DNA from 2 places in the Gordonia sp. NPDC003422 genome. Region 2 is predicted to be linked to the other one. Evidence: predicted binding sites of a transcription regulator. Region 2 holds the regulator's gene; the other holds the start of a gene.
The links. The regulator HspR, encoded in region 2, represses chaperone genes until heat shock. The targets are predictions, from matches to a motif close to ANNTGAGTNNNNNNNACTCANNT.
Positions count from the first base shown of each region.

Region 1: clpB (ATP-dependent chaperone ClpB) is a predicted target of HspR. The motif match lies at 1,860-1,882, and genes of this name have one in related genera.

Region 1 covers NZ_JBSFQL010000017.1:61,720-66,139, forward strand. The annotation lists gene ACWDTF_RS15480 (TetR/AcrR family transcriptional regulator) at 1-539, shown strand, start outside; gene ACWDTF_RS15485 (DUF3089 domain-containing protein) at 533-1,729, opposite strand; gene clpB (ATP-dependent chaperone ClpB) at 1,952-4,420, shown strand, end outside.
Region 2 covers NZ_JBSFQL010000018.1:16,898-21,317, reverse strand. The annotation lists gene ACWDTF_RS15880 (FAD-binding oxidoreductase) at 1-1,092, shown strand, start outside; gene ACWDTF_RS15875 (hypothetical protein) at 1,099-2,163, opposite strand; gene ACWDTF_RS15870 (heat shock protein transcriptional repressor HspR) at 2,255-2,647, opposite strand; gene dnaJ (molecular chaperone DnaJ) at 2,650-3,855, opposite strand; gene grpE (nucleotide exchange factor GrpE) at 4,047-4,420, opposite strand, start outside.

The DNA.
Region 1 (4,420 bases), on a different contig from region 2:
CGATGACAGTGGCGTCCCTGGCCCGCGAAGCCGGAGTGAGTCCGCAGACGATCTACAACTCTGTCGGCGGGAAGGCGGCCGTGGTGAAAGCGGTGTACGACGTGCTGCTGGCCGGCGACGACGAACCGGAGCCCATCGCGATCCGGCCGATGATGACCAGGGTCTTCGAGCAACCCGATGCCGCATCGACACTGCGTGCCTACATCCACATGGGTTGCCTCATGTATCACCGCGTGGGCCCGCTGCTCGGTGTCCTTCTCGGTGAGGGGCCGGGTGCCGACCGGGCACTGACGGAGTTCGTCGACACGATCGAACGGGAACGCCGCACCGGCAACGCATCCGTGGTCAGGCACATCGCCGACCGCTTCGGTCTGCCCGACACCCTGACGCCCACCACTGCGACCGACATCCTCTGGACCGCAACATCAATCGAAGTCGCCGACCGCCTGGTACGCCGATGCGGTTGGAGCCTTGAGCAATTGGAGGCGTGGCTGGGAGACGTCGTCGTCGACACGCTCACGGTTGAAGAGGGTCAGTGAGAGTGCGCGTGCCAGCTCGCGGCCTGTTGAGAGGCGATGGCGACCAGGCGATCCAATCCGAAGTTGATGTCGAGCGCATGCAAGTCGAAAAGCGGTGCCTCGTTGATCTGTTGGGGCACAACCATGCGAATGTGATACTGCCGGTAGCCGTTCACTTCTTCGCAGCGGCCGACGCCGCGACCGCGTCCGATCGTCCAGGTCGATGACGACGTCGGCCATGCCTCGGGAAAAGTCGTATAGCCCAGCGCGATTGCGATGGCGCCCGGCGCATACGGCTTGCTGGGCACGGTGATGCCGACCGGCCTGCGGCTTCCACTCAGCACGGCCGGATCGGTGCAGGCCACCTGATAGTTCGGCCCCATCGGCAATCCGAAACGCAGCGAGACGATATCGAGCGAGCTATTGCCGAGCAAGGACAGTGGCGGATAGACGATATTCGTGGAATACGCGGTGACACATCCGTATTGACCGTGCCGGGTGCAGATGGGGATGTTGTTGAAGTCGCCACCGACCGTCCTCCCGGGCGCGGTCTTCACGTTTCCGCCCAACAGGATGGCGCCGGCGAGGCGTGCACGCACCACAGGATTGGGATCGACTTGTTCGCGAATCAGTTTGCGAAGCAGGAACGTGCCCTGGGAATGGCCGATGAAGACCACGCCGCGACCCATGTTCGCGTGGGTGAGGTAGTTGTTCCACGCGGCGAGTACGTCGCGGTAGGCGATTGCCACTGGTTCGGTGGTAGCGCCGAGATTCACTGCCACGAGGCCCGGCAGCGAGATCTGCCGGTAGACCGGAGCAAAGATCCGACACATGCTGTTGAACCGGGCCGACTGGAGCTCCGCTCCAGACTTGATTTCCGGAGCGGCAACCAGTGGGGCGTTGAGGGACAACGTGTTGGTCGCCGTCCCATAGACGTAGAAACAATCCACCGACCGTTGGGCAGCGGTGACCGGTAGTGGGTTGGTTACGCGTCCGGTTAGCAGATCGGTGGTGTCCTGCGGCAGGTCGCACGGGTCGGCGGTCATCGCCGAACTGCACAGCCACAGCGTGGGGGGCGGCGCCGCGTCGGCCGGCGCGTGCACTCCGAAGGTGAGGGCAAGCGACGCGATGGCGAGGCCGACCACTATCCGCAATCGGAACGTCCCGCGCGAACTCAGGGCGTGGGCTCTTCGCGATTCAGGATGCAGCATGGCAACCTCCCCGAAGTCAGTCGTCGCTGATCCGGGCCCGCGATTCTCACCAGGGGTTCGTCGGCGGCGCGCAACAAATGACTCGCTGAGCATACACCGTATGAAGTGATCTAGATCACACTATTGTCGGACTTGAGCGGAATGTACTCAACTTTGATGGCGTTGCACCCTTCGGATGGCTCATACTTGAGCCTGTTGGACTAAAGAGAAAGGTGCACGCGAGTGGACAGCTTCACCCCCACCACCAAGACACAGCAAGCGTTGAGTGCTGCTGTGCAGGCGGCGGCAAGCGCAGGAAACCCCGACGTGCGACCGGCCCACATCCTGGTGGCGCTGCTCGATCAGTCCGACGGCATCGCGTCGCCGCTGCTCAAAGCGGTGGGCGTGGACCCGTCGAGCGTTCGTAGCCAAGCCCAGGCGATGGTCGATCGTGCTCCGACGGTGTCCAGCGCGAGCGCGCAGCCTCAACTCTCCCGCGAGTCGATCGCGGCGATCTCGGCAGCGCAGCAGCTTGCCGGGGAACTCGACGACGAGTACGTCTCGACCGAACACATCCTGGTCGGTCTGGCGACCGGCGACTCCGACGTCGCCAAACTGCTGCACAACGTCGGCGCGACGCCCCAGGCGCTTCGCGAGGCGTTTGTCGCCGTGCGCGGAACCGCGCGGGTCACTTCCGAGGACCCGGAGTCGACGTATCAGGCGCTGGAGAAGTACTCCACCGACCTGACCGCGGCTGCTCGCGAGGGCAAGCTCGACCCGGTCATCGGTCGCGACACCGAGATCCGACGCGTCGTGCAGGTGCTGAGTCGTCGTACCAAGAACAACCCGGTGCTCATCGGTGAGCCCGGCGTCGGCAAGACCGCGATCGTGGAGGGCCTGGCCCAGCGGATCGTCGAAGGCGATGTGCCGGAGTCGTTGCGCAACAAGACGGTCATCTCCCTGGATCTGGGTTCGATGGTCGCCGGTGCCAAGTACCGCGGCGAATTCGAGGAGCGGCTCAAGGCCGTGCTCGACGAGATCAAGGGGTCGGCCGGCCAGGTCATCACCTTCATCGACGAGCTGCACACCATCGTGGGTGCCGGTGCGACAGGCGATTCCGCGATGGATGCCGGCAACATGATCAAGCCGATGCTCGCCCGCGGTGAGCTGCGGCTGGTCGGTGCGACCACCCTCGAGGAGTACCGCAAGTACATCGAGAAGGACGCGGCACTCGAACGTCGTTTCCAGCAGGTGTACGTGGGCGAACCGTCGGTCGAGGACGCCATCGGCATCCTGCGCGGACTGAAGGAACGCTACGAGGTGCACCACGGTGTACGCATCACCGACTCCGCATTGGTTGCTGCCGCAACGCTTTCCGATCGCTACATCACCTCCCGCTTCCTGCCCGACAAGGCCATCGACCTCGTTGACGAGGCCGCGTCGCGGCTGCGGATGGAGATCGACTCGCGCCCCGTCGAGATCGACGAGGTCGAGCGAATCGTCCGCCGTCTGGAGGTCGAAGAGGTTGCGCTGCAGAAGGAAACGGATGCGGCCTCCAAGGAGCGGCTCGACAAGCTGCGTCAGGAACTGGCCGACCAGAAGGAGAAGCTCAACGAACTGAGCGCCCGCTGGCAGTCGGAGAAGACCGCCATCGACGCGGTCCGCGACACCAAGGAGGAGCTGGAACGGCTTCGTGGAGAGGCGGATCGGGCCGAACGTGGCGGCGATCTGGGACGTGCGGCCGAGTTGCGGTACGGAACGATCCCCGGCTTGGAGAAGGAACTCGAGGCCGCGATCGAGAAGACCGGCACCGACCCGAGCGAAGACGTGATGCTGCAGGAGGAGGTCGGACCCGACGACGTGGCTCAGGTCGTGTCGGCGTGGACCGGAATCCCCGCCGGCCGGATGCTCGAAGGCGAGACCGCCAAGCTGCTGCGCATGGAGGACGAACTGGGCCATCGCGTCATCGGACAGAAGGACGCCGTGGTCGCCGTGTCCGACGCCGTGCGTCGTGCGCGGGCCGGTGTCGCCGACCCGAACCGGCCGCTGGGATCGTTCATGTTCCTCGGCCCGACCGGTGTCGGCAAGACCGAGCTGGCCAAGGCGCTGGCGGAGTTCCTGTTCGACGACGAACGCGCCATGGTTCGCATCGACATGAGCGAGTACGGCGAGAAGCACAGTGTGGCAAGGCTTGTCGGTGCCCCTCCCGGCTACGTCGGCTACGAGGCCGGCGGTCAGCTGACCGAGGCGGTGCGGCGTCGCCCGTACACGGTGGTCCTGTTCGACGAGATCGAGAAGGCCCACCCGGACGTGTTCGACGTGCTGCTGCAGGTACTCGACGAGGGTCGGCTGACCGACGGTCAGGGCCGCACCGTGGACTTCCGCAACACCATCCTCATCCTGACGTCCAACCTGGGCGCCGGCGGTGACAAGGACCAGGTGATGGCGGCGGTGCGCGCGCGGTTCAAGCCGGAGTTCATCAACCGCCTCGACGACGTCATCGTCTTCGACGCGCTGAGCCCCGAGGAACTGGTCTCCATCGTCGACATTCAGCTGCGGCAGTTGGCCAAGCGCCTCGCCCAGCGTCGACTGGAACTGGAAGTGACGCCCAAGGCCAAGGAATGGCTGGCCGAGCGCGGATTCGATCCGCTCTACGGTGCACGCCCACTACGGCGGCTGGTGCAGCAGGCCATCGGCGACAGCCTCGCCAAG
Region 2 (4,420 bases):
GACCGCTTCGCCAAGAACGTGTACACGCGCATGTTCGCCATCGACCCGGACCTCCGGGACCTCTTCCCCGCGATGATGGCCGGCCAGCGCGACGCCTTCTACCGCGTCGTCGACCACGTCCTGGAGGTCATCCCCGCCGAATCCGGCCAGCCCGAGCTGGTCGAGTTCTTGGCCCAGCTGGGCCGCGACCATCGGAAGTTCGGCGTCGAACCCGAGCATTACCGCGTCATGTACCTCGCGCTCATGGGTGAGTTCGCCGAGTTGATGGACGGGTATTGGGACACCGACACCGCCGACGTCGTCGCGCAGGCGACGATGCTGCTGACCGGCGTCATGCGTGGCGCCGCCGAAACCGCGACACAGCCGGCGACCTGGACTGCCACCGTCGCCGAGAAGTACCGGATATCCCGCGACCTCGCCGTCGTCCGCCTGGTGGCCGACGCCCCGCTGCATTTTCACGCCGGCCAGTACGTCGAGGTGCAGATCCCGCAGTGGCCCAAGGCGTGGCGGAATCTGTCGTCGGCGATCCCGCCGAATCCGGACGGCGAACTCGAGTTCCATGTCCGGGCCATCAAGGGCGGCACGGTGAGCCCGACCATCGTCGCCGACACCCGCGTCGGGGATGTCTGGCATCTGGCGCAGGGACACGGCACGCTGCACGTCGACCCCGACCGCGACGTACTGATGGTCGCCGGTGGCACCGGGCTGGCACCACTTCGCGCGCTGATCATCGAGATGTCCAAACGCGCGGATTCGCCCCGCACACACATTTTCTACGGCATGCGCTACCCCGGTGAGCTCTACGACCTCGCCGTGCTGCGACGCATCGCCACCACCAATCCGTGGCTGCAGGTGACCGCGGTGACCGAGGAGACGACCGACCCTTGGTGGCTGAGCTCGCTCCCGTCACCCGAAGATCTGGGGATGCCGCACCTGATCGGGCGACTCGGTGACGTCGTCGTCGGACAAGGATCGTGGGACGACCATCAGGTTCTGGTCGCGGGGTCGCCGCAGATGGTGGAGGCGACGCGGCGCAAGCTGATCATCGCCGGGGTGCCCGCGAGCCGCATCCAATACGATCCGGTGATCTGAGAAGTCTCAGTTCTGGGCGTTGGGGTCGTAGGGGTTGGGGTTGACCGTCTCGGTGACGGTCTCCGTCTCCGTCGTCGTCTCCGCGGGTGGTGTCTCGGTGATCGTCCTCGTCCGGGTGACGGGCCGCGGTGTGGTGGTCTGGGTGACGGTCCGGGTTTCCGTCTCGACGACGGTGTCGGCGGCCTCGGTCTTGGTCACCGTCCTGCCCGGTCCGGGGGTGGTGACGGTGGAGGTGATGGTGCTCGGACTGGTCTCGCGGAGTTCTCCGTCGGCGGCGAGCACCGCGGTGATGGCAAGGGCACCCAGGACGATCGCAGCGCCGATTGCTGCGCCGATGAACCACCAGCGTCGGCCCGATGATGCGGGCGCCGATCTGGTCAGCATCGTCGGTGCCTCGGCGACGCGGGCCAACTCGGCGGAGCTGATGGCCGACGCGAGGGAAGGCTGGTCGGCGATCGTCACGGGACGCTGGACGGCGTACTCGAAGGCGGGCGCGACGCCCGGGGTCTCGGCACCAGGTCCGGTGCAGATCACCGAGGTGAGCTTGTCGCCGCCGGGCATCTCGGTGATGGCGTCGGCCAACGCGGAGGCACCCTCATGCTCGGTGACCGGTCCGCACTCACCTCGATCGAATTGCCCGACCCCGACGAGACGTCCGGTCGCGACGTCGACGGTGACCGTGGTGGCCCCGACCGAGGGGGCGGCGTTGGTTCCGAGGTCGACCACCGCGACCACGCCGGGACGCGTCGCCTGCGCTCGGGCGACCTCCGCCAGGGCGGTCGGGAAATCGGTCACCCCGATCTTCGAGTGCCAGTCGGGAGTGCCGGCGGTCGGAGCGAATGCGCTGTTGAGATGCTCGCGCAGGGAGTCGTCGGCGACCGCGAGACCGATGTGCTGGAAGTCCATCGGGACCGAGGTCACGAGTTCTTCGATCGCCGACTCCACCTGCGACGACGTCGCCGAATCCGGCAGGTCGACGAGGTTGCTGGCGACGACACGGCCGTCCCCGTCGCGGACGACAGAGGCGATCTGGTCGTCGACGACGGAGATACCGAGCACGGTATCGGTCATCTCGGCCACCGGGCACTACCTCTCACGTCGATCCTTGACCAGACAGGATAACGGCAGGTCCCGGGTCCTCGGCTGCCGGGGCCGATCGGGGTTAACTCTTGGGACGCCTGTTACGCGGCTGCCACACCACCAGCGCGCTGGTGCGCGGCACCGGGACGAGTTCGCCGCCGCGTCGGCCGCGGGCCTGCTGCAGTTCGTCGCCGAGTTCACGCACCCGCTGGCTCAGCGCATCGACCTGATTCTCCAGATCGATGATCCGTTTGATGCCGGCGAGGTTGACACCCTCCTCCTGGGAGAGTCGCTGGATCTCGCGCAGCAGTTCGACGTCGCGGGTGGAGTAGCGCCGGCCGCCGCCGCTCGTGCGTTGGGGGGTGACCAGGCCGAGCCGGTCGTATGTGCGCAGGGTCTGCGCATGCATACCGGCCAGCTCGGCGGCCACGGAGATCAGGAACGTCGCCGACTCGTCGAAGTCACGGGACGCCATCATCATCGCCCCCACCCGGCGCGCGGATCGAATCCGCTCGCGCGTTCGGCCTCGGCATAGCGGCGCATGGCCTCGGTGGCGTCGTCGTCGAGCTTGGGCGGCACCGCGACCTTGACGGTCACCAGCAGATCGCCTGCCCCACCCGAACGCTTCGGCACGCCCCGACCACGCACTCGCAGCGTGCGGCCGTCGGTGGTGTTGGCCGGGATCTTGACCCCGACCGACCCCTCGAGGGTCGGCACCGACACCGTCGCCCCGAGCACGAGTTCGGAGATGCTCACCGGCAACTGCACCTTGAGGTCGTTGCCACTGCGCGTGAACACCTTGTCGGCGGTCACGTGGACGACCACGTAGAGGTCGCCCGACGGCGCGCCGCGTCGTCCGGCCTCACCCTGTCCGGCAAGCCGGATGCGTTGCCCGTCTTCGACTCCCGCGGGAATGCGGACGTTGATCGTGCGGGCGCGGACCTTGACGCCGCTGCCGTCGCAGTCGGTGCACGGATCGTCGATGCGGCTTCCGGTGCCCTGACAATCCTGGCAGGGTTCGCTGAATCCGAACGCGCCCTGGTTGCGGCTGATGAACCCGGAACCGTTGCAGCTCGGGCACACTCGCGGGCTGGTGCCCGGCTTGGCGCCACTGCCGTGACACGTGGTGCACGGCGATGGGCTGGTCACCCGAAGCTGGACGGTGGTACCGAGTGCGGCGTCCTTGAACGACAGCGACGTCTCGGTTTCGAGGTCGTTGCCGCGGCGTGGCCGGCTTGCGGTCGAGGTTCGCTGACCGCCGCCGCCACGGTTGAACAGGCCCTCGAAAAGGTCACTGAATCCACCCGAGCCACCACCGGCCTCGGCACCGCTGCCGAACAGGTCGCCGATGTTGAAGTCGGCCCCGCCGCCCGACGTGTTGTAGTTTGTGCCGCCGCCGAAGCCGCCCGGAAAACCGTTGCCGCCGCCGCGGAATCGACCGCCCGCGAACATGGCGCGGGTCTCGTCGTACTCCTTACGCTTCGCGGGATCGGAGAGCACGCTGTGGGCCTCGGATACGCGCTTGAAGCGTTCCTCGGCCGCGCTGTCCCCCGGGTTGGCGTCCGGATGCAGCTCGCGGGCGAGCTTCCGATAAGCCTTCTTGATCTCGTCGGCCGAAGCGTCAGAAGCAACGCCGAGGTCCTGGTAGAAGTCGTGTTCCAACCATTCGCGTTGTGGAGCCACCAGACGTCACCTCCTTTGATGTTCTGTTGTCTGGTCTGTCAATGAAATTGTGAAGCAATCCACTTTCTGAGCCGTAAGCCCCGCTCCCTGAGGTGCGAGCCTGCGAGCCTCGAAGGGGCTGGCGACATTGTCTCACCAAGCCCTTCGAGGCTCGTCGCTAGCGCTCCTCGCACCTCAGGGAACGTTGACCCTCAGGGTGCGGCGGTTTCTGCCGGATCGGTGACCGTGACCATCGCGGTGCGGATCACCTTGTCGCCCAGTCGGTAACCGCAGCGGTACACGGCCCCGAGTACCGGGTGTGCGCCGTCGCCGTCGTGCTGGACGGCCTCGTGCAGTTCCGGGTTGAACTCGTCGCCGGGCTCGCCGAAGCGGGCGAGGCCCTCCGCGGTGAGGGCACCGACGAGCTTGTCGGCGACCGCACGCAACGGACCGCTCTCGAGATCGCCGTGCTCACGCGCACGGTCGAGGTCGTCGAGGACGGGGAGCAGCTTGTCGATCAGGATCTGCTTGCCGTAGGCAACCGATCCCTGCTTCTCCTCCGCCGCACGCCGCTTGAAGTTGGCGA